Linked DNA regions of Congzhengia minquanensis. The protein of the gene in region 1 interacts with the protein of each later gene in a pairwise test. Links are inferred from orthologs where the notes say so. Each region holds a gene or a part of one and is shown on either strand. Other genes may lie near its edges.

Evidence for each region.
Region 2: the proteins of eno (region 1) and rpe interact in binary tests that used the Escherichia coli proteins (3 or more experiments, as listed by UniProt). The link is inferred for Congzhengia minquanensis from one-to-one orthologs.

Annotation. Positions count from the first base shown.
Region 1 is NZ_JACRSU010000001.1:426,807-442,495, reverse strand. What follows is about bases 12,448-15,347. They hold eno (phosphopyruvate hydratase), read left to right. Parts: upstream 12,448-13,192; coding sequence 13,193-14,503; downstream 14,504-15,347. Other genes in these bases: carA (glutamine-hydrolyzing carbamoyl-phosphate synthase small subunit), read left to right, coding at 15,277-15,347; H8698_RS02015 (DUF1540 domain-containing protein), read left to right, coding at 14,925-15,092; H8698_RS02020 (hypothetical protein), read left to right, coding at 14,613-14,828; gpmI (2,3-bisphosphoglycerate-independent phosphoglycerate mutase), read left to right, coding at 12,448-13,107. Also shown: purB (adenylosuccinate lyase), read left to right, coding at 1-1,334; proC (pyrroline-5-carboxylate reductase), read left to right, coding at 1,357-2,157; H8698_RS02070 (CidA/LrgA family protein), read left to right, coding at 2,224-2,607; H8698_RS02065 (LrgB family protein), read left to right, coding at 2,588-3,280; H8698_RS02060 (GDSL-type esterase/lipase family protein), read left to right, coding at 3,372-6,518; H8698_RS02055 (hypothetical protein), read right to left, coding at 6,729-7,136; H8698_RS02050 (hypothetical protein), read right to left, coding at 7,158-7,688; H8698_RS13240 (J domain-containing protein), read right to left, coding at 7,739-8,350; H8698_RS02040 (DUF5685 family protein), read right to left, coding at 8,347-9,189; tpiA (triose-phosphate isomerase), read left to right, coding at 9,595-11,517; more of gpmI, read left to right, coding at 11,578-12,447; more of carA, read left to right, coding at 15,348-15,689. UniProt on the Escherichia coli protein: Catalyzes the reversible conversion of 2-phosphoglycerate (2-PG) into phosphoenolpyruvate (PEP). It is essential for the degradation of carbohydrates via glycolysis.
Region 2 is NZ_JACRSU010000004.1:164,757-180,409, reverse strand. Bases 6,378-9,241 are described here. They hold rpe (ribulose-phosphate 3-epimerase), read left to right. Parts: upstream 6,378-7,414; coding sequence 7,415-8,068; downstream 8,069-9,241. Other genes in these bases: H8698_RS11040 (glycoside hydrolase family 88 protein), read left to right, coding at 8,700-9,241; H8698_RS11045 (thiamine diphosphokinase), read left to right, coding at 8,065-8,685; H8698_RS11055 (uroporphyrinogen decarboxylase family protein), read left to right, coding at 6,419-7,369. Outside these bases: H8698_RS11085 (TIGR03936 family radical SAM-associated protein), read left to right, coding at 1-369; 16S rRNA (cytosine(967)-C(5))-methyltransferase RsmB, read left to right, coding at 398-1,732; dual-specificity RNA methyltransferase RlmN, read left to right, coding at 1,749-2,789; H8698_RS11070 (Stp1/IreP family PP2C-type Ser/Thr phosphatase), read left to right, coding at 2,805-3,524; pknB (Stk1 family PASTA domain-containing Ser/Thr kinase), read left to right, coding at 3,552-5,450; rsgA (ribosome small subunit-dependent GTPase A), read left to right, coding at 5,472-6,353; more of H8698_RS11040, read left to right, coding at 9,242-9,821; H8698_RS11035 (potassium channel family protein), read left to right, coding at 9,854-10,519; H8698_RS11030 (acyltransferase family protein), read left to right, coding at 10,613-11,680; H8698_RS11025 (polysaccharide deacetylase family protein), read left to right, coding at 11,706-12,791; H8698_RS11020 (C1 family peptidase), read right to left, coding at 12,834-15,335; H8698_RS11015 (glycoside hydrolase family 38 N-terminal domain-containing protein), read left to right, coding at 15,471-15,653. UniProt on the Escherichia coli protein: Catalyzes the reversible epimerization of D-ribulose 5-phosphate to D-xylulose 5-phosphate.

The DNA.
Region 1 (15,689 bases):
AGCTGTGGATAGCTTTAGCGCAAACGGAGCAGGAGCTGGGACTTCCAATTTCTGACGAGCAAATTGCAGAATTGATTGAGCATAAAGACGATATTAATTACGACGTTGCACGGGCACGGGAAAAGGAAGTGCGCCACGACGTAATGTCGCATGTTTATGCCTACGGTCAGCAGTGTCCCAAAGCAAGGGGAATTATCCATTTAGGCGCCACGTCGTGCTATGTGGGGGACAACACAGACATTATTGTCATGACCGAGGCATTGAAGCTAATCCGCACAAAATTAGTGAACGTGATTCATGTGCTGGCAGACTTTGCGTTACAATATAAGGACATACCTACCCTAGGCTTTACCCACTTCCAGCCGGCACAGCTCACTACCGTGGGAAAACGCGCAACCCTGTGGATTCAGGATTTGATGATGGATTTGGAGGATTTGGAGCATCAAATTAGCAAGGCGAAGCTGTTGGGTTCAAAAGGTACGACAGGAACCCAAGCCAGCTTTTTGGAACTGTTTGACGGCGATGAGGAAAAGGTAAGACAGGCCGACAAAAGGATTGCGGAAAAAATGGGTTTTTCCGCCGTGTTCCCCGTTTCAGGACAGACCTATTCCAGAAAGCTGGACAGTCAGGTGCTTTCCATTTTGTCCGGCATAGCCCAGAGCGCATATAAATTCAGTAACGATTTAAGGCTTTTGCAGCACTTAAAGGAGATGGAAGAGCCATTTGAAAAGAGCCAGATTGGTTCCTCTGCCATGGCATATAAACGGAACCCCATGCGCTCCGAGCGTATTTCTTCCCTGGCGCGATATGTAATTGTAAACAGCTTAAACCCGGCTATAACCGCATCTACCCAGTGGTTCGAGCGCACGCTGGACGATTCTGCCAATAAGCGCATCAGCGTTCCGGAGGCATTTTTGGCGGTGGACGCAATTTTGTCTATTTATTTAAACGTTACCGACGGTATGGTGGTTTATGAAAACGTCATTCATAAGCGTATTATGGAGGAGCTTCCGTTCATGGCCACAGAAAATATTATGATGCAGGCGGTGAAAAAGGGTGGCGACCGGCAGGAATTGCATGAAAAAATCCGCGTGCATTCCATGGCGGCGGCCCGCGTGGTGAAAGAGGAGGGCAAGCCCAACGATTTGCTGGACAGAATTTGTGCTGACAGCAGTTTCCATATGGACAGGGACGAAATCCACAGCATTTTAAAGCCGGAGCTTTATATCGGACGAGCGCCTTCACAGACGGAGGAATTTATCCGAGATTATGTTTCGCCTGTTTTAGAGCGTTTTCAAGATGTGTTAGGCGCAAAAGCCGAACTCAGCGTGTGATTTTAGAAAGGACGAAAAAAATATGAAAATTGGGTTTATCGGCGGCGGAAACATGGCCGGCGCCATTACAGGCGGGGTGATTGCCTCCGGCCTGTGCTCAAAGGACGAAATTTGCGTGTGCGACAAAAACGAAGCTGTGCTGGCGAAATATGACAGGGAAATAAAAACCAGCACCAACAATCGGGACGCTTTTTTCGGCGATTACATCATTTTGGCGGTAAAGCCGTTTATTTTGCCGAAGGTGCTGGAAGAGATTGCAGGTATGGATAAAAAAGAGGTTGAGGGCAAGGTGTTTGTGTCCATTGCGGCAGGCGTAACAATTGACACAATCAAACAGACGCTGGGAAGCAGGACAAAAGTTGTTCGTGTAATGCCCAACACTCCCGCGTTGGTTCTGGAGGGAATGACGGTGGTGGCCCAGTGTGACAACAATGTTGATCAAGCGGAATTTTCCGCTGTGGTAGACATTTTTAATTCTGTTGGAACGACCGAGGTGATGCCGGAGACCATGATTAACACCGTAACAGGCGTAAGCGGAAGCAGCCCGGCCTATGTGTATATGTTTATCGAGGCCATGGCAGACGCAGGCGTGCGGGATGGACTGGCCCGTGACGCAGCCTACCGGCTGGCGGCACAGTCGGTTTTAGGCTCGGCGAAAATGGTACTGGAAAGCGGAAAGCACCCGGGCGAGTTGAAGGACATGGTCTGCTCGCCAAAGGGTACCACCATTGAGGCAGTGGCAGAGCTTGAAAAACGGGGATTCCGTTCGGCAGTGATGGAAGCAATTAAAGCCTGCAACGATAAGGCAAACAATATTGGTTAAATAATAAAACGTTAGCCCCGCTTGAACACTAAGCGGGGCTATTTTTACATCAGGAGAAATGAATTCATGAAATACATCAAACAGTTTGGAATTATTTTAAGTGTAACACTTTTAGGAGAGCTTTTAAACGCAGTGATTCCTCTGCCGGTTCCCGCCAGTATTTATGGGCTGGTGCTGATGCTGACTGGCCTTATGACAAAATTGATTCCGCTTCATGCAGTGAAAGAAACGGGAAAGTTTTTATTAGACATTATGCCCCTTTTATTTGTGCCCGCCGCCGTAGGCCTGATTGATACATGGGGCGTGCTCCGGCCTGTGATTGTGCCTGTTACAGTAACGGTGCTTGTTTCAACGGTGGCAGTTATGGCGGCTTCTGGCCGCGCAACCCAGGCGGTTATCCGTTTTTCTAAACAAAAGGAGGAAACCAAAAATGAAGGAATCGTTATGTAATTCCGCGTTTTTCGGCGTGGTGGTAAGCATTTTGGCCTATGAATTGGGACTGGTTTTAAAGCGGAAATTTAAGCTTGCTATTTTTAATCCCATTTTTGTTTCCATTGCAGTAATCATCGTGGTGCTGCTGGTGTTTGATATTGACTATGCAAACTATGATAACGGTGCGAAATATTTAAATTATCTGCTCACCCCTGCAACGGTCTGTCTTGCTATTCCCCTTTACGAACAGCTTTCTGTGCTAAAGCACAATGCAAAGGCTGTGATTGTGGGAATTGTTACCGGCGTTATCACCAGCATGGTGACGATTTTTGCCTTTGCCTGCCTGTTCCGGTTTGGCCACGAGCTTTATGTTACGTTGCTTCCGAAATCTATTACCACGGCAATCGGTATGGGTCAGTCGGAAGAACTGGGCGGAATTGTGGCGCTAACAGCCGCGGTTATCACGGTGACAGGCGTGTTCGGGAACATGATAGCAGAAACGGTATGCAAATTGTTTCGTATTACAGAGCCGGTGGCAATAGGGATTGCCATCGGCGCGTCGTCCCACGCGGCAGGAACGGCTAAAGCGATTGAAATAGGCGAAGTGGAAGGTGCGATGAGCAGTCTTTCCATTGTAATCTGCGGGTTGCTCACCGTGATTTCAGCTTCAGTTTTTGCGCAGTTTTTATAAATATGTTTGAATAAACACTTGTAATTTTGGTAAAAGTTGATTATAATGAAACTAAATAGGGATATATTCTATTAAATAAGGAGGAGAATTTATGAAAAAATTATTATCGGTAACATTGGCACTATCAATGTTGCTTGGTCTTTGCATGATGCCGGTTCAGGCGGACAAACCGTTTGATACATACCCATATGTGTTTGAAGACTTTGAAAAAAGTCTGAGTGACGGAAGCATTTATGGCGGCAATGCAACCACGTTAACACAGGTAAATGGCGGCGTGAACGGTAGCGCCGGCGCAGGCTATGTGGAAATTAGCGCAGAAAGCAACAGCGATTTAAGTGCAAATACGTCTGTGATGCCGAAAGTGGGAAACTTATTAAATTTTTCTGCTTGGGTGAAACTCGACACGGAAATAAAAACAGATGCAATGAGCTTTATTCTTTACGGCATGGTTACCGTTCACAGAACGTCTGACGATGAAAGTCTGCCGGAAACAAAGGATGTTGCGGCATGGAAGCAAATTTCTGTGAACCCCGCAGGACTGAAAGCCGGAGAATGGGTTTATGTTTCAACCCAGGAGATTTGGGACGGACAGATGACCTGCTTCCCGACGGTAGGCTATAACGGCGTGGAAAGCGGAAACCCCACAGGAAAAACATCTGAAATTCAAAATATCTCCCATATATCAATTAGAATGGGGCAAAACGGCGGGACAAAAGATTTAGTAAACCCCAGCGACAGCACGCTCCGCTATTATATTGACGACATTTCTTATAATGTCATTTCTCCGGGAGCAGGAGAGAAAGATGATGGAAACATCATTACCAACAGCGAATTTAACAATAACACCAGCGGGTGGTCGTTCGACGGGCCTGCAGAGATTGTTAAGGATGCTGCCGACCCCGCACCAGACGGTTCTGAGGGGTTTGTAAAAATTACGCCGAAAGACAGCAGCGTGTTTGGTAATGTTTCGCAGTCAATGCGTCTTCAAACCAACCATTTATATAAAGTGTCATTTTATGCTAAAATAATCAGAACAGCCAAGGAGACAACCACCGGCGGCGTATGGTTCCTGATTTTTGGAAATAACAGGATTCCGGATACAAACGGTTACAACACAAACTATCCGGGCTATACAATGAAAGATATTCTCACAGTGGGAGAATGGAAAAAGGTTGAATTTTACTACCTGCATGAATATAAAACATTTGTAGACCAGCCGCTGAATGTCGGCATCAGGATTTTTGCGGGAGACGACCAGCACAACCGTTCAGATTCAGATTTCGCAGCGGACTCATTCAAAATTATGGATATGGGGGCGCTTTCAAACGGCGATTTCGAGCTGGGAGAAGGCAGTGTGAGAAGAAACAACACAGCCAGCGTGGATCAGACGAGTTATCAGGTGCTTGGCTGGAATGGACAAAATGCAGCAATTGAACACAGCAGCGACGTCCGCCCGGAAAGTGACGGGGCACACAGCATGAAGGTTACTGTAACAAGCAACGGCGGAACGGCTTTTCAGGGCTTGGGACTGGAAACAGATGCATCTTACAGGCTTTCGTTCTGGGCAAAAGGAAACGGCCTTGGTGCAGAAAAACCGCTGACGCTTGTGCTCAGCAGAGAGGTGCCGGCGCCCGGCGGCGACAGCGAAAGCTATGATGTGCCGGATTATCAGTATATTGTTGGAAGCGGTGCGGTGTATGATGACGCAGACTATACAGACGAGATTAAAAATAACCAGGAGTGGAAAATATCTGATGAGTGGCAGTATTACGAATGCTACTACGACAACACCTTCCCCTTAAAAGAAGGGCTCAGCGCACCTGCTGAAAATGTAGTGCCGCGTCTTCCGTTCCTCTCTTTTGATGTGGACGGAAACGGCACAGAAACAAGCTTTTTTATAGACGACATGAAGCTGGAGCGTGTTGATAAAACAATGCCCGTCCTATCAAATGTTGCAGTTTACGGGGAAGCGGTTCCGGGAAACAGCGTTACGGTATCGTATGACTACTCCGGCCCGGCAGAAAAAGACAGCGTGCTTGTAAAGGCGCTTTGTGAATATGAAAACGGAATTTATACTTCTGTGGGCAGCTTTTCTGCTGACGAAAGCTTTAAAATTCCGGAAAGTGCAGTTGGCAAAAAGCTTGTGTTTGAGCTGACACCCATTGATGTGCAAAACACCGTGGGCAAGCCAGTTACCGTTGAGGCCAACGAGCCTTCTGGCGACTGGGGAGCGCTCTATTTTGACAGGCTAACCCAAACCGCAAGGGCATATTCCTCATACGACACAAAGGCAAGCGTAGTGTTTGCCGCATATGAAAACGGCAGACTGTCAGGCGTTGAAACGCAGGAATTAAATCTTACAGCAAGTGTAAAAGCAGAAGCTGAAATGAAAACGCTGGATATTTCCGACGCAGATACGGTTAAGATAATGCTTTGGAACGAATTGGACAGCTTAAAACCGATTAGTAAACCCGTGATTGTGGATAATACAGTTCCGTTGCCCACAACAGTGCACCTGCTAGGCGATTCTCTCTGTGTCAACTATGGAACAGGGTCATATCCGCAGCAGGGTTGGGGATATTATATTGGTAATTATTTAAATAAAGCAGGAACTGTAATAAACCATGCTCAAGGGGGAAGAACTGCAGAAACATTTTACCACGACAAGTGGGCAAACGTCAAGAAAGGGATTCAAAAAGGCGACTACGTATTTATTGCATTTGGGTTAAATGACTTTTACCGCACACCAACATATGATACAGAGTTAACAAAAGAAGAAGCCTATCATAAATATTTGAACCTGCTGTGCACCGAGGCAAAAGAGGCTGGAGCAAATGTAATTTTTACCACGATTACTCCCAATAACCCAAAAACGGGCAAGCTGGCAGCGCAGGATAACCTCACAAAATGGTCCGGTTATATTAAAGATGTTGCGGCGCAAAACAATGCTGTGTGCCTGGATATCAATGCCGTGCTGCGCAAAATTTATTATTATGACGAAGCTTTGGGCAAGGAAACAGAAGAAAAGGGCGCAGAAAGCTACAAACAATATTTTTTATCCCCCGAGGCAATGGAGCGGTTTAAAGAATATCCTATATCAGATGATATGAAGAATAAAGCGGCCACCTACGGGGACTGGACGCATGTAAATGAAGACGGCGCAAATCTGATTGCGCGCACCATTGCAGAGGAACTCGCAAAAAGCCAAAGTCCCCTTGCAAACTATGTTTTGAAATAAAATAGGTAATGAGCTTGTCAGCATTTGCATGGAGAACGCGCAATTAACTGCATATACAAAAACGGACATTAGTGCGCCGCAGAATTCCGGACAGAGGGGGCAGACACGGTGAAAGCCATGTTTTGGAACGGACTGGTTGCAATGCCGAAACAAACGGTAAAATAACAATTTGAACTAAAAAACGGAACGGCTTTAAGCCGTTCCGTTTTTTTAGTTTGAATTAATAATATCCATGGTGTCCGCAATTTTAATTAGGTCACGCTCTGTGTAGGTTATTAAAAGCATTGTTCCACGCATAATTCGAGGATTATTTTCATCCTTGTTATAAATTGAAATTTCGCGTTTGGCATTTTCAGAAAGCGCAAATTCAATCTCCTGTCCGTCAATCATAATTTTCAAAAAATCGCTTCCAAGAACAGTTAATCCGCCTTCGGCCTTAAGTTCGTTGTTGGAGGTATAATATCTTCCTTCAGGGTGCGTAATATCGGGATTTGCCGTTGCCACAGGAAGCGGCGTAACGGAGGAGGACGCATTTTGGTTTTCTTTCGCGCCGCAGCCAGAAATCAGAGTAACCGCCATTGCAAAGCTTAAAACGGCGGCAGCTAATTTATGTTTCATTTTTCCATCTGCCTTTCTTTGTTATTTGTTTATTCTAAGCCTCTTTTGAACCACATTTATATAGTAAGAGGCAAGCATGCTTAACATATAGTCATACAACACGAAAACAATTTCTGCAATGATTACCACAAAAATTAAATGGGATAACACAATATTAAAAATTGTCCCGAAATTGATGTAGGCCAGTAAAAAATATTTTAGTGTAAAATATGCCACAATTAATACCGCGTTAAAAAACAAAATTTTCACCAACCATTCCAGCCATCGTTTGCCAATGCGCTCCATATGGCTTTTGATGATGGGGTAGTAGCCAATGAACAGGATAAAAATAACAATTTGCGATTTAAAGGGCACCAAAAGTGAGCCAATCAGCGCCGAAGCCAAAAACTGTATCAGTGCAAATTTCGTCCCGCATTCGGCCTGCGTTACCAAAACGCAGAGAGAAGTCATTGCCAAAAGCGCAATTTTTCCCGTAGGAAGAACCACCGAACCGTAAAGGCAAACAACCGTAAGCGCCGTCATAATGGAGGAAAACGCCATTTTTCGTGTCATTTCTTTTCGCCTTTCTGCCCGCGCGTAGTTTTCGGGCTAAAAATGAAAATTTAACAGCAGGGAATTAAATCGCCGCCCATACACTCGCAGCAGCAGTCGGCGCAAATAAGATTTCCGCAGCAGTTGCACATGGAAGTGCTGTCGTTGGTCATTCCGCCGCCCACGTTTCTATATTGTTGGCGCTGTGCCTCAATGGAGTTTAATGTTCTGCGGTATTCTGAATTGGAGGGATCCATGTTTACCGCCTGCCTGAGAAAATTTACACCCTGATCGTGCCAGCCCCGGCGGATATATAAGCTGCCCTTTAAAAAGAACCATTCTGCCGTTCTGTCGGTGGCAGCGTCCAAAATCCGCTCCGCCTCATCTAACGAGTTTAAGTTAATGAGGTTCCGCACCTGAGCAAACGTTCCCGCACTGCCATTGCCGCTGCCGTAAGATTGCCCGTAGCCGCCGGAATAGGAGCTTTTGCCGGAAGCGTTGCCGTTGGTGAGCGTTTCATAGGCCTCGTTAATCTCTTTAAATTTTTCCGAAGCTAAATCGGAAAGGGGATTGCCCACATATTTATCAGGATGATATTGTTTTGCCAGTTTCCTGTAAGCCGCTTTAATTTCGTCCTGGGTGGCGTTTTTTGGCACGCCCAGCACCTCATATGGATCGTTCATGCTTTTTTTTCTCCTTTGTGGTCTAACACGTTATCTAAGACATTTGAAAGACCTAAATATATAATGTTGTCTAAAATTGATTTGTTCACTTTTAAAGTTAGCAGTTCATAGCTGCTGGCAACGCTGCTTAAGGTAAAGGTTAAAGAAGCACGTAGCTCCTCTTTGTCCGGCAGGGCAGGATTTAATAGAAAAACGTTGAAACAGTTCTTTTTTTTGTCTTTCTCCATGTCTTCATATGCGTCTAAAATATAAATAAACCGCCCCAGCATATATCCCATGTGGCCCAAAATTCGGCGTGTGTTTTGATCTTCAATAAAATCCGGTGTAAACAAAAGCTGCATAAGGGAGGCAAATTCATGGGAAAGCTGGTCGATGGAAGCGCACCTGTCTGCTTCCAAACGGGAGAGCGCAAAAATAAATTCTTCACTCTTTTTGTAAAGCCCACCATAGCGTTTTAACACATGGCGCTTTGCGCGCCACATGCAGCAATAAGCAAAAAAAGATTTTATGCTGTGTTCGTCGTGCATGTTGTCGCGAAGCTTTAACAACGCCAAAATCACCATAACGCCTGCACTGTAAGACAAGCATTTGTTCGTTTGCGCTACCGCCTTTTTGCGAAAGGGGTTCGCAATGCATCGTTCTGCCTGGCAGAAAAATTCTGCGTTTGTGACGGAAGATAAAATCAGGGCAAGAAAAACAGAGTCGTAGTTCAGCCCCATCCGGGACGAAAAGCCATATTCATCCTTTAAGGTTTTGCACAGCCCGCAATAGTATGACCGGAACACATTATATTCTTTCACTTTCAGTTCATCTTTATAAATTTGAACGTAACCGAACATTTGTCACCTGTAATTTTTTTCATATATTTTCATATTAAACACATAATAAATAAGAATTTACGATTAGTATACCATAAGTTTTCCAAAAAATCATCAACAAATTGTTAATTCCGGTGAATTTGCCCATAAAAAAGGGTGGAGCCTGTGATTGCTCACAGGCTCCGGGGGATTATTATGAAAATTAGAGATTTTGCCGAAATTTCTTTCGACAAATAAACTATACCATAGATATATGAACAAATTATGAACAAAACGTAAATAATTTTTAAACATGACGAAATTTGACATTTATTTTACAGGGGTTTGACAAAATTTTGTCTATATGGGACTTGAAATCATGGAAAAATTATACTATAATATACATGGATAGTTATGTTAAGACACAAATTTTTTTAAGAGGTGGAAATGATGAATTTAACAGTAGAAGACATTTGCGTAAAAGGCAAAAAAGTTTTGGTAAGATGCGACTTTAACGTGCCTTTAAACGACAAGCTGGAAATTACAGATGATAACAGGATTGTCGGCGCACTGCCCACAATTCAGTATTTAATCGACAACGGTGCAAAAGTAATCCTTTGCTCCCATATGGGCAAGCCCAAGGGCGAGCCAAAGCCGGAGCTATCGCTGGCTCCCGTTGCAAAAAGCCTGTCTGAAAAGCTGGGCAAAGAGGTGATTTTTGCCGCTGACGACAATGTGGTTGGCGAAAATGCGAAAAAAGCCGTTGCCAACATGAAAGACGGCGACGTTGTGCTTTTGGAAAACACGCGTTACCGTGCGGAAGAAACAAAAAATGTGGATGCGTTTTCGGCCGAGCTTGCTTCCCTTGCCGACGTTTTCGTAAACGACGCATTTGGCACGGCACACCGTGCGCACTGCTCCAATGTGGGCGTTACAAAATATCTTGACACGGCGGTTGCAGGTTACCTGATTGAAAAGGAAATTAAATTCTTAGGCAACGCGGTAAATTCGCCCGTGCGTCCCTTGGTTGCCATTTTGGGCGGTTCTAAGGTTTCTTCTAAAATTTCGGTTATTGAAAACCTGCTCAAAAAAGTGGATAAATTAATTATCGGCGGCGGAATGGCCTATACGTTCTTTGCGGCGCAGGGAAAAACGATTGGCACCTCTCTTTTAGAAGAAGATTATATTGATTATGCGAAAAAAATGCTGGAGCAGGCCGGCGATAAAATTTTGCTTCCGATTGACACAGTAGTTGCAAAAGAATTTAATAACGACGCAGAATCGAAGGTTGTTGAGGGCAACATTCCTGACGGCTGGATGGGATTAGACATCGGTCCGAAAACCATTGAACTGTTCTCTAAAGCGTTAGACGGCGCAAAGACCGTTGTATGGAACGGGCCCATGGGCGTGTTTGAAATGCCCAACTTTGCAAAGGGCACAAACGCCATTGCTTTAAAGCTTGCTGAGCTTGATGCTACCACCGTTATCGGCGGCGGCGACAGCGTTGCGGCGGTGAACCAGGCGGGCCTGGGAAGCCGTATGAGCCACATTTCTACCGGCGGCGGCGCATCCCTTGAATTTTTAGAAGGCAAAGCGCTTCCGGGAATTGTCAGCCTTACCATGAAGAAAAAGGTGATTGCCGGCAACTGGAAAATGAACAAAACCCCTTCTGAGGCTGCGGCTTTAATCAAAGAGCTTGCACCGAAGGTTGCAGACGCAAAGGACACCGTAATTGTTTGCCCCACGGCTGTTTGCCTTGCGGCAGCTGTGGAAGCGGCAAAGGGAACCAACATTAAAGTTGGCGCGCAGAACGTTTATTTTGAAGACAGCGGTGCATACACCGGCGAAATTTCCGCCGATATGCTGCTGGATTTGGGTATTGAATATGTAATAATCGGCCACAGCGAACGCAGACAATATTTTGCCGAAACCGACGAAACAGTAAACAAAAAGGTTTTAAAAGCGTTTGAAAAAGGTTTAACGCCGATTGTTTGCGTGGGCGAGAGCTTAGAACAGAGAGAATATGGCATTACCAACGATTTGGTTCGTTTGCAGACAAAAATTGCGCTTAGCGGTTTAACTGAAGAACAGGTTTCCAAAACCATTATTGCCTATGAACCCATTTGGGCAATTGGAACAGGCAAAACAGCAACCACCGAACAGGCGGAGGAGGTTTGCAAGGCAATCCGCGAATGTGTGGCAGAGGTTTACGGCAACAAAGCTGCAAGAAAAATCACCATTCAATACGGCGGCAGCGTAAATGCCGGCAATGCGGCGGAGCTGTTCTCTGAAAACGATATCGACGGCGGTTTGGTTGGCGGCGCGTCTTTAAAAGCACCGGACTTTGCAACAATCGTAAACTGGAAATAAAAAATGGCAAAGAGGCTGCTTTTTGCAGCCTCTTTCATAAAGGAACAGGATGGTAAATCAATGAAAAAACCTTTGTTATTATGTATTATGGACGGTTTTGGCATAAACCCTGCGGATAAGGGCAACGCCATTAAAATGGCAAAAACGCCAAACCTGGACAAATTGTTTTTAAACTATCCCCACACGCAGCTTTCAGCCAGCGGAATGGCGGTGGGCCTTCCCGACGGGCAGATGGGAAACTCTGAGGTGGGACACACCAACATGGGCGCAGGGCGTATCGTTTATCAGGAACTGACACGTATTACAAAATCCATTCAGGACGGCGACTTTTTTGAAAACGAAGCTCTTGTGGGTGCGGTGGAACATGCGAAGAAAAACGGCACTGCACTGCATATTATGGGCCTGGTATCCAACGGCGGTGTGCACAGTCACAACTCCCACATTTATGCCGTTGCCGAGCTTGCAAAACGTAAGGGCCTGGAAAAGGTGTTCGTTCACTGCTTTTTAGACGGGCGCGATGTGCCCCCTTCCTCCGGCAAAGAGTTCGTGGAGCAGATGGCGGAAGAGCTTAAAAAAATTGGCGTGGGCAAAATTGCCACGGTGATGGGCCGCTACTACGCCATGGACAGGGACAACCGCTGGGACAGGGTGGAAAAAGCATACCGCGCAATGGTAGCAGGCGAAGGCAATACAGATATTTGCCCCGTGTCCGCCGTGGAAAAATCCTATGCGGCTGATGTAACTGACGAGTTTGTAATCCCCACAGTTATTACGGAAAACGGAGCACCGGTTGCTACCGTTTCAGAGGGCGACAGCGTGATTTTTGCAAACTTCCGTCCCGACCGGGCACGCCAAATTACCCGTGCCTTTGTTGACCCTGATTTTAATGGCTTTGAACGCAAATTTTTTCCGCTGTATTTTGTGTGCATGACACAGTATGACAAGACAATGCCCAACGTGGAGGTTGCGTTTAAACCCCAGATTTTAACCAACACCCTGGGCGAATATTTGAGTAAGCATGGTTTAAAACAGCTGAGAATTGCCGAAACGGAAAAATATGCCCATGTGACATTTTTCTTTAACGGCGGGGTAGAAAAGGTGTCGGAAGGGGAAGACCGGGCGCTGATTAATTCACCCAAAGTTGCAACCTACGACCTACAGCCGGAAATGAGCGCGCCGGAGGTGACCGACACGCTGATGAAAAAACTTGACAGCGGCGATTTAGACGTTGTGATTTTAAACTATGCAAACTGCGACATGGTGGGCCACACCGGCGTGATTGAAAGTGCTGTAAAAGCGGTTGAAACCGTTGACGCCTGCATAGGAAAGGTGACAGACAAAATTCTTTCTATGGGCGGTGCAATGCTGGTGACTGCTGACCACGGCAATGCAGACCAGATGATTGACCCTGAAACCGGCGGTGCGTTTACGGCACACACCACGTTCCCGGTTCCGTTTATTGTTATCGGCTGCGGAGACGTGAAACTCCGCTCCGGCGGCGTGCTGGCAGACATTGCCCCGACGATGCTGGATATTTTGGAGCTTGAAAAACCTGCCGAAATGACGGGAACAAGTATTATAGAAAAATAATAGAAAGCATCATATTTTTTGGCTTTAATGCACACTCTATAGTATAGAGTGTGCATTTTTATTTTTTTAAAATTGGAGGCAGAATATGAAAAATTATATTGAAATTACAGATGTGTATGCAAGAGAGATTTTAGATTCCAGAGGCAATCCCACCGTTGAAGCGTGCGTCTGCACGGAAGACGGCGTGTGCGCCCGGGCGTCTGTGCCGTCCGGCGCATCTACTGGCGCGTTTGAGGCGGTGGAACTGCGGGATAAAGACGAGTCGCGCTACAAAGGGCTGGGTGTGAAAAACGCCGTTTCCAACGTAAACAACGAAATTGCCGACGAAATTATAGGTTTAAATGTGTTAGACCAGAGGGATATTGACCGAAAAATGATAAAATTAGATGGCACGGACAACAAGTCGCGCTTAGGCGCCAACGCCATTTTAGGCGTGTCGCTGGCGGCGGCAAAGGCAGCAACGGCATCGTTGGGCACCAGCCTTTATAACTATATAGGCGGTGCTAACGCCCATGTTTTGCCGGTGCCCATGATGAATATTTTAAACGGCGGCAAGCACGCCGACAACAGCGTGAATCTGCAGGAATTTATGATTATGCCCACAGGTGCATGCTGCTTTTCGGAGGCACTTCGCATGTGCGCCGAGGTGTTTCACAGCTTAAAGGGCGTGCTGAAATCGAAAAACTATTCCACAGCGGTGGGTGATGAGGGCGGTTTTGCGCCAAATCTGAAAAACGACGAAGACGCGCTGGCGCTGATTTGCGAGGCAATTGAAAAGGCAAACTTTGTTCCCGGAGACGACTTTCAGATTGCGATGGACGCGGCGGCCACCGAACTGTTTGAAGAAGCGAAAAAACAAGGGCGCGACGGTTATTATTTCTGGAAAACCGATGTGTTTAAAACGCGGGATGAAATGATAAAATACTGGGAAAAGCTTGCTTCCGACTACCCAATTATCTCTTTAGAAGATGGCTTATCCGAGGAGGACTGGGACGGCTGGAAGGACTTGACCAGTGCCTTGGGAAATAAAATTCAGCTCGTGGGCGACGACCTGTTTGTAACCAACACTCAGCGGCTGGAGCGGGGAATAAAGAACGGTGTGGGCAACTCCATTTTAATTAAAGTGAATCAAATCGGTACCTTAACCGAAACGTTAGACGCCATTGAAATGGCAAACCGTGCTGGTTACACAGCTGTGACATCTCACAGGAGCGGTGAAACAGAAGACACCACCATTGCAGACATTGCCGTTGCCACAAATTCAGGTCAGATTAAAACCGGCGCGCCGTCACGCACAGACAGAGTCTGCAAATATAACCGTTTGCTGCGCATTGAAGAGGAACTGAGCGGCAGTGCTTGTTTTCTTGGAAAACGTGCATTTTTTAACTTGATGTAATCAAAATGTAATATAATTGACACATTGTGTAATATATGTGTTACAAAGTGTGACTTTTTGTTGACTTTGTCCCGGTAGTGTGATAAACTAATATCCGGGGTGAGAAATTATGAATTTATGTGTTAGTGGTGAAAATGAATTTGACATTTATTACGTATTAAAAATTTTAACCGGCTGCGAGGAGAAATATTTCTTTTCGCCCAGGCTGTTTGTTCATGACATTGGCCTTGCAAAAAAGTTTAATACACTCAGAAGCGTACGTCGGAGTGTAAAGCTTTGCGGGATTGACCAATATCAGGTTGAAAAATTTAAACGTGCAAATTAACAAAATTATACTGTTTAAAACGCTTATATTCTGCATACACTATTTTTAAGGACACAAACGTTTTTGTGTGCTTTAAAAATAGGAGGTTGTTTGAATATGAGTTGTAAAGCAAATTCATCCATTAAATGTACCGTATCACAGTGCGAATACCACTGTGACGACCAAAACTACTGTACGCTTGACAGCATACAGGTAGGAACGCATGAAAGCAATCCGACCATGTGCGAGTGCACGGATTGTGAATCGTTCACAAAAAAACGCTAAATAAAAATTAGCGAAAATGCGCAGACAGAGGGTTTTTAACCCTCTGTCTGTTTTTTTGCCAAAACCAATTTTCTTTGTTGACTTTTATTTTCTGCGGTGATATAATTTAAATAATAAGTTTAAATAGGGTAACTATGAAATCCGCTGAAATAAGCAGAAATTTATGAGGAAAAAGGAGCGGCATATGGAAAAAAATTTCGACAGAAAAATTGTCTTTGAAGACGGCAAGGAATACTATGGATATGGCTTTGGCGCGAACTGCGACAGGGTGTGCGAAATTGTGTTCAACACCTCAATGGTGGGGTATCAGGAGATTATTTCCGACCCATCTTATACCTATCAGCTGGTGGTAATGACCTATCCTTTAATCGGGAACTATGGCATTGCAGACGAAGATTTTGAAACGAAGGTGCCCACCATCGGCGGCTTGGTGGTGCGGGACTATAACGACATGCCCAGCAATTTCCGCTACACAAAAACGTTGTCTGAGATTTTGGAGGAAAACGGAATTCCGGGAATTTACGGCGTGGACACCAGAATGATTACGCGTTCAATTCGCGACTTTGGCAGCAGAAAGGCGTTTATTACCGACGCTTC
Region 2 (15,653 bases), on another replicon or contig:
CCCCAAATTTGCGAGTTAAACGAAACCAGCAGGAAAGCAAAGGAAATCCGCTACGCAAGTTATGATATCACCACAGACGCGAAAATAGATGCAGACAACCTGGAACGCTTTTTAGAGCGCGAAACCGTTGAAATTGTGAAAAAAACAAAACGCTCCGAGGGCGTGGCGGACATTCGGTCCGATATTATGGATTTGTGCCGGAAAGAGGAACACTCCTTTTCTGCAGTGATTTCCGCAGGCAGCAACGCAAACTTAAAACCAGATTTATTAATAGAGGCAATGAAAACATATATAGAAGAATTTCGTCCCCAAACGGTCAGCATTTGCCGCACGGGCATTCTAACGGAACGGGGCGAACCGATGATGTAGTTTTACATACCGAAATGGGGTGAACGAATTGACTGCGCGGCAGGTGGCACTTGAAATTTTAACGAAAACCGAAACAAATCACGGATATTTAAATCTGGTGTATATGGAGGTTTTAAAGGCGAACAGCTTTTCGCCCTTAGACGCCGCTTTTATAAAAGAACTGGTTTTCGGCGTTTACCGAAACAAGCTTTATTTAGATTACATCATCCGCGCAAACTCTTCCCTGCGCCTGAAAAAAATTGAACCGACGGTATTAAACATTTTGCGGTTGGGCGTTTATCAGATTTTGTTTATGGATAAAATTCCCGACCACGCCGCTGTGTCAGAGGCGGTTTCCCTTTCGAAAAAACGAAGCCGCGGCCGCACGGCGGGGTTCGTAAACGCTGTTTTGCGGTCGGTGCTGCGAAGCGGCGGGGCTGACCTTTCGCCCTTAAAAAAAGACGCCGTAAAGTATTTCAGCGTAAAATTCTCCTACCCCGAGGAGTTGACCTCGTTTTTTGTAAACACCTTTGGCAAGAGCCGTGCAGAGGCGCTTTTGGCGGCAGGGAACGAAACACCGCCCCTCTGTGTTCGGGTAAATATTTTAAAAACAACCCGGCAGGAGCTGGCTGAAAAACTGCACCGCGCCGGCATTGAAACGAAAGAAACGCCGTTTACCGACTGCGGACTGTATCTGTTTGGCGCAAGCGAGCAGGCAAGACGGGAGTTTTCTGCTCTTTTCACTGTGCAGGACCAAAGCTCACAGCTTGCAGCACTTTCCCTTTCGCCCGAGCCGGGCGACACGGTGTTAGACCTTTGCGCCGCACCGGGCGGCAAAACCACGCACTTAGCAGAGCTGATGGAAAACTGCGGACAAATTTACGCCTCAGACCTGTATGAAAAACGGCTTCATGCCGTAAACGAGGCGGCAAAACGGCTGGGCATTACCATAATAAAAACCAAACAGGCAGACGCGGCGGAGCCCAATCCGGCACTTAGACAGATTGCCGACAAAGTCCTGCTGGACGTGCCCTGTTCCGGGCTGGGTATTATCCGGCGCAAACCTGACATAAAATATAAAGAACACATTACCGATTTTGATGAAATTTTATCTGTGCAGCAGCAAATTTTAAACACGGCAAAAGAGTATGTAAAGCCCGGCGGCATTTTGGTTTACTCCACCTGCACCATAAACCCTTCCGAAAACTTGGGGCGCGTTCATGCTTTTTTAAAGGAAAATCCGAATTTTGAAATGGACGCAATGAAAAACCCCCACATCACCGGGGAAATGGCACAGCGGGCCAAAGCGGGATTTATCGAGCTGTTTCCGGACACGGATAACAGCGACGGATTTTTTGTTTGCAGGCTGAAAAAATTAAGATAGAAGAAAAGGCTAACCCATGAAAACAGATTTCAGAAACCTTACATTTGAAGAAACCCAGGCGCTTTGCAAGTCGCTTTCGCTGCCCGGCTACCGCGCCGGACAGATTTTCAGCGCCGTTTTTAAAACAGACGCGATTTGCGAAATTACCACCCTTTCTAAGGAGCTGAGAGAAACCCTTTCGGAACATTATTATATCGGAACCCTCACCTGCCGGGAAAAACAGGTGTCGAAAAAAGACGGCACCGTGAAGTTTTTGTTCTGCCTTTCCGACGGCAGCCTGATTGAAAGCGTGTTCATGCGCTATCACCATGGCAACACGCTGTGCGTGTCCACCCAGGTGGGCTGTGCCATGGGGTGTGCGTTCTGTGCTTCCACAATCGGCGGCAAGGTGCGCAACCTCTCCGCTGCCGAAATTTTAGAGCAAATCTTGGCGGCAGAAAAGGAAACCGGCGAAAAAATCTCCAATATTGTGATGATGGGCATCGGCGAACCGTTAGACAATTTTGACAACGTGGTAAAATTCTTAAAAATTGTGAACCATAAAGACGCGCTGAATATCGGCTACCGCCACATTTCGCTGTCCACTTGCGGGGTGGTGCCGAAAATTTATGAGCTGGCAAGCCTGAACTTGCCAATTACGCTTTCTGTTTCGCTTCACGCGCCTTTTAACGATTTACGAAGCGAAATTATGCCCATCAACAAAAAATATCCGCTGGAAACCTTAACCGCGGCAATGACGCATTATATTCAAAAAACAAACCGGCGGATCAGCATTGAATATGCCTTGATCCGCGGCAAAAACGACAGCACAGCCTGTGCGGACAAATTGGCAAAACTGTTTTCCGGCGGGCTTTACCATATCAATTTAATTCCCGTGAACAACGTGCGGGAACGTGATTTTAAAAAAACAGAAAAACAGCATGTGGCGGCGTTTTTAAAACGGCTTGCCGAAAGAGGCTTAAACGCTACCGTAAGGCGAGAGCTGGGAAGCGACATAGACGCTGCATGCGGACAGCTCAGGAAAAAAGCAGCACACATAGAAACAGACATAAATTAACGAGGTGATAAACGAATGGAAGTGAGTTCAGCTACAAGCGTCGGACGCATCCGTCCTCTAAACGAGGATTCCTATTTTGTGTCCGAGCCTGACCAGTCCGGCACGGTTTTGGCCATTGTTGCCGACGGCATGGGCGGCCACAACGCAGGCGAGGTTGCCAGCGGCAAGGCCGTGGGAATTGTGCAGAAGGACGTTCTTGGAAAATGCGGCAAAAATGCAAAAGACGTTTTGGTAAAAGCCGTAAACGACGCCAACCGCGAAATTTATGAAATGAGCGTAAACGCCAGAAATCTTTCGGGCATGGGCACCACCATGACGGCCTGCGTTGCGGAGGAACACAACGTAACCGCGGTTCAGGTGGGCGATTCCAGGCTATACTTAATCCGCGGGGAGAAAATTACGCAAATTACAAAAGACCACTCCCTGGTGGAAATGCTTTTAGAAAACGGCAAAATCACGAAGGAGGAGGCGCGGCGCCATCCTCAGAAGAACATCATTACCCGCGCGGTGGGAACGGACAAGACCGTTGAAGCGGACATTTACGAGTTTCGGGCAGAGGCGGGCGACGTAATTCTGCTCTGCTCCGACGGCTTGGTGAACATGGTGGAGGACGAAGAAATTCTGTCTGTTATAAATTTAAGCGAAACGCTAAACGACGCGGCAAACAAACTGGTTGCGGAAGCGGAAACCGCTGGCGGCACGGATAATATAACCGTAATTTTAATCAGGTTTTAAAATTACCAGAAACGGAGATGGCTAATCATGATGAGTGGAAAGATTATTGATGGGAGATACGAAATTATAGAGGAAATCGGCCGGGGCGGAATGGCCATTGTTTACCGGGCAAAATGCCTGGTTCTAAACCGGTATGTGGCAATTAAGGTGCTGCGTCCGGAATACCGGGACGATTTGGAGTTTATCAAGCGGTTTAAAATTGAGGCTCAGTCTGCTGGCAGCCTGTCTCACCCGAACATCGTTTCAATTTATGATGTAGGAAACGAAGACGATTTGGAATATATCGTCATGGAATATGTGGAGGGCATCACCTTAAAACAATACTTGAGCGCAAAGGGAGTTCTCCAGTGGAAAGAGGCGGTTGACTATGCTTCCCAAATTTGTTCCGGTCTTGAGCATGCTCACAAAAAGGGCATTGTGCATAAAGACATTAAGCCGGAAAACATTATCATCACTAAAGAGGGAATTTTAAAAATTACCGATTTTGGCATTGCAAAGGCGTTAAACCAGGGAACCATTACCACCGGCGGCCTCACCATGGGCAGCGTGCATTATTTTTCGCCGGAGCAGGCCCGGGGCGGGTTTACCGACGCGAAAACTGACCTTTATTCTTTGGGCATTTTAACCTACGAGATGGTGACGGGACGGCTCCCCTTTGAAGGGGAATCCGCCATCAGCATTGCCATGCAGCATTTAGAAACCGAGCCTGTGCGCCCGTCGGTGTTTAACCCGTCTATTCCAAAATCCTTGGAAACGGTAATTTTAAAAGCAATGAAAAAAGAACAGAGCGAACGGTATCAAACGGCCACACAAATGCTGATTGACTTAAAAAAGGTTTACGTGGGCTCTGAGGTACGGTACGACGAAGGAGATGAGTTTACGAAAAAATTCACGCCGATTAATCCGCAAACTGCAAGCAACAAAAACGGTGCACCCCAGGGTGCGAAAAACGGCACCCCCCAGCGCAGATCCCAGAACAGCCAAGGCAAAGCCCCTGTGAAAAAACAGCCCTCCCGCGCCGAGCTCGCCAAGGCGAAAAAGAAGAAAAAGAAAGGCGACACCTTAGGCATTGTGGCCGGCATTTTTGCTGGTATTGCGGTGATTGCCTTAGCGATTTGGGGCTGGTCGTTTATGACGGGCGGCTCAAAAAACGAGGTGGAGTGTCCTGAACTTGTGAACCACACCTGTGCCGAGGCGCTGGAACTAATTGAAGGCACCAAGCTGAAAATTGTGCAGGAAAACGGCAAGGAAATTCAGGCAGATGATGAGGGCATCATTGTAACGCAGGACCCAAAAAGCGGCAAAAAAATTAAAAACAACGCAAAAATAACCGTCACATTGGGCGACCAGCCTGCCACTATGGAAAAAATCCCCTCAGTTGCAGGAATGACGGAGGCAGACGCAACTTCTGCATTAAAAGCGCTGAAATTTGACGTTACCGTGGAACGGCAGGACAACAGCGACGTAGCCGCAGGCCGCGTTATCAGCACCCATCCGGCGGCCGGCACCTCTGCATCGGAGGGTTCTGTCGTTACCATATACGTAAGCAACGGCAATAAAAACGACAACACCGAAAATGAATATACCATTGTTCCCGATTTGCTTGGTAAAACGGAAAACGAAGCGAAATCTGCTTTAGAGCGCGCCGACTTAAAGCTTGGTGAAGTGCAGCAGGTGGCAAGCGAAAAGGAAAAGGGAACGGTTGTGAAACAGTCTGAAGCTGAGGGCAACCGGGTGAAGAAAAATAAAGCCATCGACATTCGCATCAGCAGCGGCAAAGCGGCAACCTCCGCCACGCCAACACCTTCTGCAAAGCCCTCGGCAAGCGCATCTCCCTCCTCCACGCCGAAGCCTTCGTCCACGCCCACCAGCGGCGGCGATGACGAACCAAACGAGGGCGGCAACAACGGCACAAATGAGGATTAACCGAAAGGACGGCTTGCATAAATGACTGGTACAATCATGAAAGGAATCGGCGGGTTCTATTATGTAAAATGCGACAGCGGTACGGTTTTCTCCTGCCGCGCAAGGGGCCGGTTCCGCAAAGACGGGCAGGTTCCCATGGTGGGTGACAGGGTGGAGATTGAAATTACCGACCCAGAAGAAAAGGAAGGGTATGTAACCAAAATCGGGCCGCGGAAAAACCAGTTTTTCCGGCCTCCCGTTTCCAATATTGACTTACTTTTGGTCACCTTTGCCATAAGCGCACCGGAACCGGCCTTAGAATTGATTGACAAGCTGACAGTAACTGCGGTATCCCAGGGGGTAGCCTGCGCCGTGTGCATTAATAAAGCAGAATTGAACCGGGAAAAAGCCGCCAATTTGGCAAAGGAATATGCATTGGCAGACTTTCCCGTGATTGTCTGCTCCGCCAAAACAGGCGAGGGTGTGGATCGTTTAAAAGACCTGTTAAAGGGAAAGGTTACTGCACTGGCCGGAAGCTCGGGAGTTGGGAAATCCAGTCTGCTCAACGCCATGGGGGAAAACTTCACCTTAAAAACCGGAGCGGTGAGCGATAAAATTCAGCGGGGAAAACACACCACACGGCACACAGAGCTGTTCCCTCTCTCCTTCGGAGGTTTTGTGTTCGACACGCCGGGGTTTGGCTCTTTTGAAGTGGAAAAAATGATGGCCCAGAATCTTTCCGCCATGTTTCCGGAAATTGCAAAACACGGCGGCCAGTGCCGGTTTCCGGGATGCAGCCACATCACCGAGCCGGACTGCTCGGTGAAAGACGCATTAAATAGAGGCGAAATCGGTCAAAACCGCTACAACAGCTACTGTGCGCTTTACAACTCTTTAAAAGATGTTAAAGACTGGCAGCTTTAAAAAGAACAGCTATTAAAGATTTATATCATTTTCTATTAAATCAGAACAACAAGAGGTGAAGCATTATGACGCCAAAAGAACGTGCAGTGGCGGCGCTGAATTTGCAGACGCCGGATATGGTTCCTACTTTTGAACTGGAGTTTCAGTTAGCAGAGGAAATGTTCGGCAGACCCTTATTCGGCGCGCAGTTCAGCGAGGAAAACCAACGCAAAATGAGCCGGAAGGAAAAAGACCGCGCCATTTATGAAGAGGCGGAATATACCGCAGAGGTTTATTCCAAATTGGAATATTCCATTATTCCGGCGCACGGATATGAATTAAATGACCCAAACGACTTAGCCCTGTATCATCGCTGTCTGCGCGAAATTGTAGGCGATACCGTAATGCTCGGAAGCCACGGCGACGGTACGTTTGCAATCCCGGACGGCAATGAAATGTATGAATTTGCATACCGCATGGCGGACGACCCCGAGGGACTGAAAGCAGAAGCGCAGAAACGGGCAGACGCGGCGATTGAACACAACAAATGGCTGCAGGAAAACGGCATCGACTGCCTGCTGCTCTGTTCGGATTATTGTTATAATAACGGACCGTTTCTGTCTCCTCAAAACTTTGGCGAGTTCATTCAGCCGTATCTGTATCAGATTATTGACGCTGCCAGAAAAGACGGATTATATACCATTAAACACACAGACGGAAACATTATGCCGATTTTAGACCAATTGGTGGAATGTAACCCTCACGCTCTGCACTCGTTAGACCCCATGGCAGGCGTGGACATTAAAAAGGTAAAAGAGCTGGTGGGCGACAAGGTGTGCCTGTGCGGCAATGTGCATTGTGCGGCGCTGCAAACCGGCACCGAACAGGATGTGACAGACAGCGCGGAATATTGTCTGACCTACGGAAAGCCCGGCGGCGGATACATCTTCTGCACCAGCAACGTGCCGTTTAAAGGAATGGATCCCAAGCGCTATCAGTTGGTATTGGATATCTGGAAACGGATGCGCATGTATTAAATAAGAGAACAGCCGAAAACGGCAGCATTAAAGGGAGGAATACCAATGATTTTATTAGCTCCATCCATTCTTTCGGCAGATTTTTCCCGATTGGGCGAGGAGGTGTCTGCGGTGGAAGCCGCAGGCGCGCAATATCTTCATATCGACGTAATGGACGGGCATTTTGTGCCCAACATTTCATTTGGTGCGCCGGTGATGAAAAGCATTCGTAAAATGAGCCAAATGGTGTTCGACGTTCATTTAATGATTTCGGACCCCCTGCGCTATATTGACGATTTTGCGGCCGCCGGAGCAGATATTATTACGTTTCACATTGGCTGCAGCAGCGACATCGATGAAACGCTGGATAAAATAAAGTCGCACAACATAAAATGCGGCCTGGCTGTGAACCCCGACATTCCGGCAGAGCGGCTGTTCCCTTACCGGGACAAAATCGACATGGCGCTGATTATGTCGGTGTTTGCAGGCTTCGGCGGTCAGAGCTACATTGACGGTGTAAACGCCAAAATCCAGGCAGCGCGAACCTTTTTCGGCCCGGATTTCGACATTGAGGTTGACGGCGGCATAAATTTAACGAACAAAACTGTTCCCATAGCAAACGGCGCAAACGTTTTGGTTGCAGGCACTGCAATTTTTGGGGCGCAGTCGCCCAAAGAGGCGGTTTGCTCATTTTTAAACGAAACGGAGATAGACAATTGAACGCGTTGATTTTTGCCGGCGGTGATTTTGACGGTCTGCCGGAGGGCGTTTGCCCTGATGATTTCAACCTGATTCTTGCCGCGGACAAAGGCTACAGCTATGCGGAACGCTTAAGGCTGGTACCAGACATATTTGTTGGTGATTTAGACTCTTTCTTTGACGAAAACAAAATTCAAAGCCGGGAAATTGTTCGCCTTCGGCCGGAAAAGGACATGACCGACACCCAGGAAGCCATTCAAATTGCAACCCGCCATGGCGCAGACAGCATTTTGGTTTTAGGTGCGCTGGGAGGGCGGATTGACCACACCCTTGCCAATATTCAACTGTTAAAGTTTGGGCTTGACCGCGGCGTAAAAGTCGCTCTTGCGGACAAGGACAATTACATAACGCTGATCAACACCCCAGTGCGGATTCCGCGGCAGGAAGGCCGGTGCCTTTCTTTAATTCCACTCACCAAATGCGAGCACGTGTTTGCCCGGGGAGTTTACTATCCCTTAAGCGACGCGGTAATGGATTTGGGTAACTCTTTGGGGGTCAGCAACGAATTTATTCAGGAATATGCAGAAATTGACCCGGGAAACGGGCTAATGTTACTGATGGTTTGCAGAAAAAAATAGAGGACGGTGGAACAATGATTGCATTAAATGAAACAGAAAAAAAGTGGGTTGACGAAATGTGGGAAAGGTTAGACAAAAAGCTTTCCAAAACCTGCATTTCCGCCCGGGGCAAGCTGCCCTACACCACGGTGAACGGCGTGTTTGACGACAAGCAGGGTGAGGACATATCCTGGTGGACAAACGGCTTTTGGGGCGGTCTGATGTGGCTAATGTATGTCGGCACAAAAAACGAGGAATACCGCAAAACGGCGGAGGTAACGGAAGAACTGTTAGACAAGGCGCTTGAAAACTTTTTCGGTCTGCATCACGACGTTGGGTTCATGTGGAACTTAACCGCCGGTGTGAACTTCCGGCTCACCGGAAACGAGCGCTCTCACGCGCGGTTTATGACAGCGGCGTCGATTTTAGCGTCCCGCTATAACACCAAAGGCGGCTTTATCCGCGCCTGGAACGGAGACGGCCATGAGGGCTGGGCCATCATCGACTGCATGATGAACATTCCCCTTTTATACCGCGCCGCAGTTGATGCCAAAGACGACCGGTTCCGCTATATTGCCGAGAGCCATGCGGAAAAAACACAAAAATTTCATGTGCGTCCCGACGGGTCGGTGAACCACATTAACGAATATGACCCGGAAACGGGAGAGCTGATAAAAACCTTTGGCGGGCAGGGTTATGGCGAGGGGTCGTCCTGGTCCCGGGGGCAGGCCTGGGCGCTTTATGGGTTTGTGCTGAGCTTTATCCATACAGGAAAGCAGGAATATTTAGACACGGCAAAACGGGTTGCCCACTACTTTATCGCAGCGGTGTGCGACGACTATCTTCCTAAATCCGATTTCAGAAGCCCGGAGGAGCCGGTGATTTACGACTCCACAGCAGGCATGATTGCTGCCTGCGGGCTCATTGAAATTGCCAAGGCTGTTCCGGAGTTTGAAAGCAGGCTTTACCAAAACGCCGCAATGAAGCTTTTACACGCGGCTGAGGAAGCGTTTGCCGACTGGACGGACAAAGAGGAATCTATCCTTCGGTGCGGCTCGGAAAGCTATCATGGGAACAACTTCCCGATTATTTATGCAGACTATTATTTTGCAGAAGCAATTTATAAACTGAAAGGTTTTGACATGCTTTTCTGGTAAAGAACGCAAAGCGAAAGGCGCGTGGAACATACATGAAATCAAAAATAAAAAAGACCTATGGAATTATCGGCTTAGGCCGGTTTGGCACAGCTTTGGCGGTGCATCTGGCGGAATCGGGCAGCGAAATTATGGTGATTGACGCCAGCGAAGACAGCATTCGGAAGCTGCGGGACTATACCCAATATGCCTTTGTAATTAAAAATGGACTGGACAAGGAAACATTAGAGGCCACCGGAATTCAGGACTGCGACGTCGTGGTGGTGGCAATTGGCGAGAACATCGACACCAGCATTTTGGTGACGCTTCATTTGGTGAGCATGGGCGTAAAACGCGTCATTGCCAAGGCAACCAATGCAGACCACGGCGAAATTTTAGAAAAAATCGGGGCCGAGGTGGTTTACCCCGAGCGGGACATGGCGGAACGGCTGGCAAGCCGCCTGCTGTCTGAGCGGATTCAAAACCTGTTTGAGCTGAAGGGTGACATTGATATTGCAGAAATTAGCTTGCCGGATTCTTTCGCGGGAAAAACGGTTTTAGAGTCGGAAATCCGGAAAAAGTATAAGCTGAACATCATCGCGATCAGCCGGGGAAAAGATGTGATTACTGAAATCAGGCCCGACGAAATTTTTGACCGGGAGGATAAACTCATCGTCATTGGCAAGTCTGAAAATATTCGCAAATTTGAGGCGGAAACATAATTTTACGTCGAAAATTCTGAGAAATGCTTGAAAAAAACCTTACAATATATTATAATAGTGAATAACTATGTGATATATTGTGAGGTTTTTTGATTGAACGGCGAGCGTGTCATAAATAAGGAAAAGCTGCTGAGCTACAGCGCCTTTTTAAGCATTCTGGTGATTTTAATCCATACGGAAAATCTCGGAAATTTTTCTGTTTCCCCCAATCAGTCCGTCTTTGAAAAGTTTGTTTACTATTTTGAACGGCTGATTTCCGGTGACATTGCTAAAATCGGCGTTCCATCGTTTTTCATGTTTTCGGGTATTCTGTTTTACCGGGATTTTAATTTCAGCAAATATCCGCAAAAAATGAAAAACCGTTTCTTTTCGCTGATCATTCCATACCTTTTGTGGAACCTGTTCCGCTTTTCGCTTTTTTATCTTTTGGGCAAGTTTCACGTTGTGGAGGACGTTCTACACATCAACCGTGTGGTTTTCACCCCTGAAAACTTTTTAGAGGGCGTGTTTTTATATAAATACAACCTGGGCTATTGGTTCATGTATCAGCTCATTTTATACACACTGCTTTGCCCAGTCATTTATGTGCTTCTAAAAAACAAGCCTGTGGCAATTGTCACTTTAAGCGCGGTGTTTCTGTTGTTTTGCACCGACGCAGCAGGAAACCTTTCCATGAATGTGTTCCACCAAAAATTTATCCAAATCGACGGCCTGTTTTACTATATGCTGGGCGGTTTTGTAGGAATGCACTATTTTGACGCAGTAAATAAAAAAGAGAAACAGATAAAACGCCTGGCGGTATTGGGCGTGGTTTTGGGACAGGCCTTTTTCGTGCTGTTTCAGGTAACCCAGGCCCTTGTGTTTCACATTTTGTTCTGCACCGTGTCAGCCGTTTCGTTCTGGTTTCTGTTCGACAGCGTCATTACAAAGCCGCTGCCCAAAAATATTACGACCATTACATTTTTCATATATTCCGCCCACGGAACGATTTTAGAGTTTTTCCAGGCGGCAAATCAGCTCATTTTTCCCGTCACACCGGTCACTGCGCTGTTTGAGTATCTTCTGCTCCCAGTAATTACGCTGGCGCTGTTAGTGGCCCTGTCGATGCTGCTGAAGCGGTATGCCGGGGGAATTTGGAAACTTATGAACGGCTCCAGATAAACACGGAGTAAAGGAGGGGTTCTGTATGAAAAAATTTATTTGCACCATGCTTTATGTTATCATGTCCTTTGGCATTTGTGCAGGTGTCAGCGCAGGCGCCATGACAAGGATATATTATCCCGACGGCTCGGACAGGCTTGTTGGGCAAAGCGCAGTTGAAGCCGAAACAAAACACGGCGGCAAGCTTGTTCCCATAAAAAAGCAGAACGAGGCGCCTCCGGCGACAGAAAAATCGCCGGTGCCTGAAAACACGAAAGCGCCGGAGCCGACTCCTACGCCTGAACCGGAGCCGGTAGAACTTGTTACCATGTATGCCCCTGACGGCCGCACCATCGACGTTTATGAAAGCGAAATGCAGGATTATAAAGAGGTTGGCTGGTATGAGGAGCCTGTAATGACAGTTTATGCCACCGACAGCCGCACATTGGATATAAAAAAGTCGGAGCTTGACTCGTACCTGGATGCCGGGTGGTATCAAAGTCCGGCCGATTTTCCGAAAAAAGCCCCAACCGGCACCAAAATGGTGGCCCTCACGTTTGACGACGGCCCCAGCAAGTTTACGCCAAAAATTTTAGACTGTTTAGAGGCCAACAACGCAAAAGCCACTTTTTTTGTGGTAGGCTATAACATAAAGCCCCATTCCTCCGTGCTGAAGCGGGTCTATGACCTGGGCATGGAAATTGGAAGCCACACCATGAACCACAAAAATTTAAAAACCCTGGGGGCAGACGGCGTGAAAGCGGAACTAAAAGACGTTTCCGACGCAATTGCTGCCGTCACCGGCGCTAAGCCAACGTTAATCCGTCCGCCATATGGAAATTATAACAGCACCGTTTCTTCTTTGGCTGACGCACCGCTCATCATGTGGTCTGTGGACACGCTGGACTGGAAAACCAGAAACGCAGACAGCACCGTTAACGCCATTTTAAAAAATGTGAAAGACGGTTCTGTAGTTTTAATGCACGACCTCTACAGCCAGTCTGCCGAGGCGGCGGTTCGGGCGATTCCCGAGCTTATCTCCCGGGGCTACAAACTGGTTACCATAAGCGAGCTGGCTGAGTCCAAGGGCGTTTCCTTAGAAAACGGAAAGGCATACAGTTCGTTTCATTGATAAAAACAGCGCCGAGCGCATTTGCTGCGTCCGGCGCTGTTTTTATTTTGTGAAATCGCTGTCAAAAGCAGGCGCGTAGGGCGTAATAAAATCTTCTGCGGAAAGAACAAAAAGTTTCACGCGGTTGCCTCTGTCGGGATAGGAAAAACTGCTTTCAATCAGCGCCACATTTTTATAGGTGACGGAGAGCAGCCTCCCGCCGGGACCATATTCTGCAAACACGCTCACCGTGTGAATTCCCTCCACATTATTCCGCACCCTGACGCGGTAGTTCCCGTTTTGCAGCGTAACCTCCTGTAAAACCCGGGGCACCTCCCCATGAAACGCGAACTGATAATACCGCCCTGAGAACGCGTCCAGCACCAAAATGTCGCATGTTAAAAATCCGTTCTGCGTTTTTGTGGGATAGGCAACGTCATATTGTTTGATTTCAACCTGACCGCCTATAGCCAGATTTTGTTTGATTAACTGCTCCACATATGCCCTGTTAACGCTTTCCGTCGGGTTATAAATCACGTTGGCAAGGGCGCTGAACACACCCCCGAAGGCCGATTTTGTAAATACAACCCGGCAGGTGTCCGTCTTCATTTCTAAGCCGTTTGAACCGGTGAACACAACTAAGAGGGAAACGCCGCCCCCGCCGCCGTCCAAAAAGGGCGTTAAAAACTCCCTGCTTAACCGAACCCTGCCGCCAGCATCTACGCTTAAAAACTGTTCTGCAACCTCCGCCTGCTCACCGGATACAGTTTCATAATAAAGTCTAAATCCTTCCGCCCTTCCCATATACAGGTTCAGCGTAACAAATTCCGCCGGTTCCACGGTTGCCCGGTAGGCAATTTCCTTTACCTTTACATAGGGCATGTCAGATTCAGGCTGCTCCACAAAATCTGTTTGGGATAGCTCAAGGTTTTGGGGCGTAAAACCGTCCGTCACGAACGTCCCCTCTGCAAGGCCCAAAGCCTGTTCCTCTGCAATGTAGCGGTATGTCCCGGCGGCGAGCGCATAGCTTCCGTCGGCTTTCGGGCGAATGAGGCGTCCTCCTTCGTCATAAACTGTGACATACGTTTTTCCCAGTTTTGAAAAACTTACCGCCGATTTCTCACCGCAGTCTTTCGTATAGCCGTAAATTCCCACCACACAGTCAGACAGCGCTGTGTCCTCCCAGGTTTCCCCATCGGGAGAAAGATAGGAACACCCCTGGGAGATTTCAGGGCAGAAAGGCGGAATTGACACCGGCACACTGTAAGAATAGCCCGGCGTGACATATTTGATCACAATTGCAAATTCCGTTCCCGTAAGCAAAACCGGCTCAGGAAGCGTCACTGTCGCAAATCCCATATGGTCCTGGGTGCCCTTTGCCGCCAGAGTAAGGTTTTCCGGCGTTAAATCCTGATTGTTTGCGTTCACATAAATCTCATATTCCGTATATCCGCGGAAACTTAATCCAACGTCTGTCAAAAGCTCCGGCACCGGCTGTTTCGCATAGATGTTTGCGGCATATGCCATATCGCCGTTGTTTTCATACCCCCTCCCATAGGCCCAGGTGCCAGAGGTTACGCTGTATACGTTGTCGTAAGGGATGCTGTCTGCCGCGTCTGTCACAGAAAAGCACATGTTATAGGTGTCAACACTTTCATAGGACAGATAAAAATATCCGCCGTCATGAGCGCTCTCCCCGGCAGAGTCCCGCACAATCCACGCGCCGTTTCCCTCCGGCTTGTCCGCCCCAAAGTTTTCACGTCTGAAATTGTCGTCCCAGCCGATGAGCGTTATGGCGTGGTTTGCCGTGCCCGTCCGTTCGGCGGAATGATACGCCGTGCCGTCTGCATTATATCCGCCGGCGTTGGTGTTCATCACCGCTGAAACGCCTCCGCCGCGGTAAATTTCCTCTTTAATTCCGGTAATCAGCTCATGGTAGTTATAGTCAAAAATATTGCTCGTAAATTTCGGAAAATAGCGCATGGCGCGCACCGCTGCCGCCGGCGCAATTTGAATGTCTGCCCGGCTTAACGTGTCCATTTTGTTTTCAAAGGGCATACCGCTTTCCGGCACCGGCCCCAGTCCGTTTTGAAAATATCCTGCGGCGGAAACCACGTTTCCCCCGGCGTTGGCGCTGCGGCAGGTTGGCGCATAGGGGTTCGTGCCGTCTTGCATAGCAGGATAGGTGGCGTGCTCTAAGTGGCGCTCCGAGAAGTCGTAACCAATAAGCTCACCGCTGCTTTCAAATGTCTTGCGCCTTAAAAACGTTTCCAGACAGGATAGCGAGGTAAACGCCCAACAGGAGTTGGTATTTCCCTGATTTTTCACACTGCTGACAAAAGAAACGCCGCCGGCATTTCGTAAATCAAACGTTTCCGGCAGGCCGGACGCGGCCTTTGCCCTTGATTTTGGGGCTGCCCCGTCGTAATTTTCCGTTACCCAAAATGAATCGGGCGAGCCGCTGTATTCACATAATTCACTTACCGGTTTTGCGGCGGCGCCTACGGGTAAAACCGTGAAGCAAACCAGCGCCGCGGCAAGAGCCAATGTAAACAACTTTTTCATGCTGACACCTCCTTGTCTTTATCTTACCACAAACCGTTTGGTTTTCCAAGTGGGGAATCAAAAAAAAGGTTGACAAAGCATGTCATTTATGATATGAAAAAGATAATATAATATGATTTTCAGGAGGACGATTTTATGAAACCAAAAATCCATCTTTTGTGCAACGCGCACTTAGACCCGGTTTGGCTATGGCAGTGGAAAGAGGGCGTAGCCGAAGCGGTTTCTACCTTTCGCGTGGCAGTGAACTTCTGCGAAAAATATGACGGGTTTGTGTTTAACCACAACGAGGCGGTTTTATATAAATGGGTGGAAGAATAT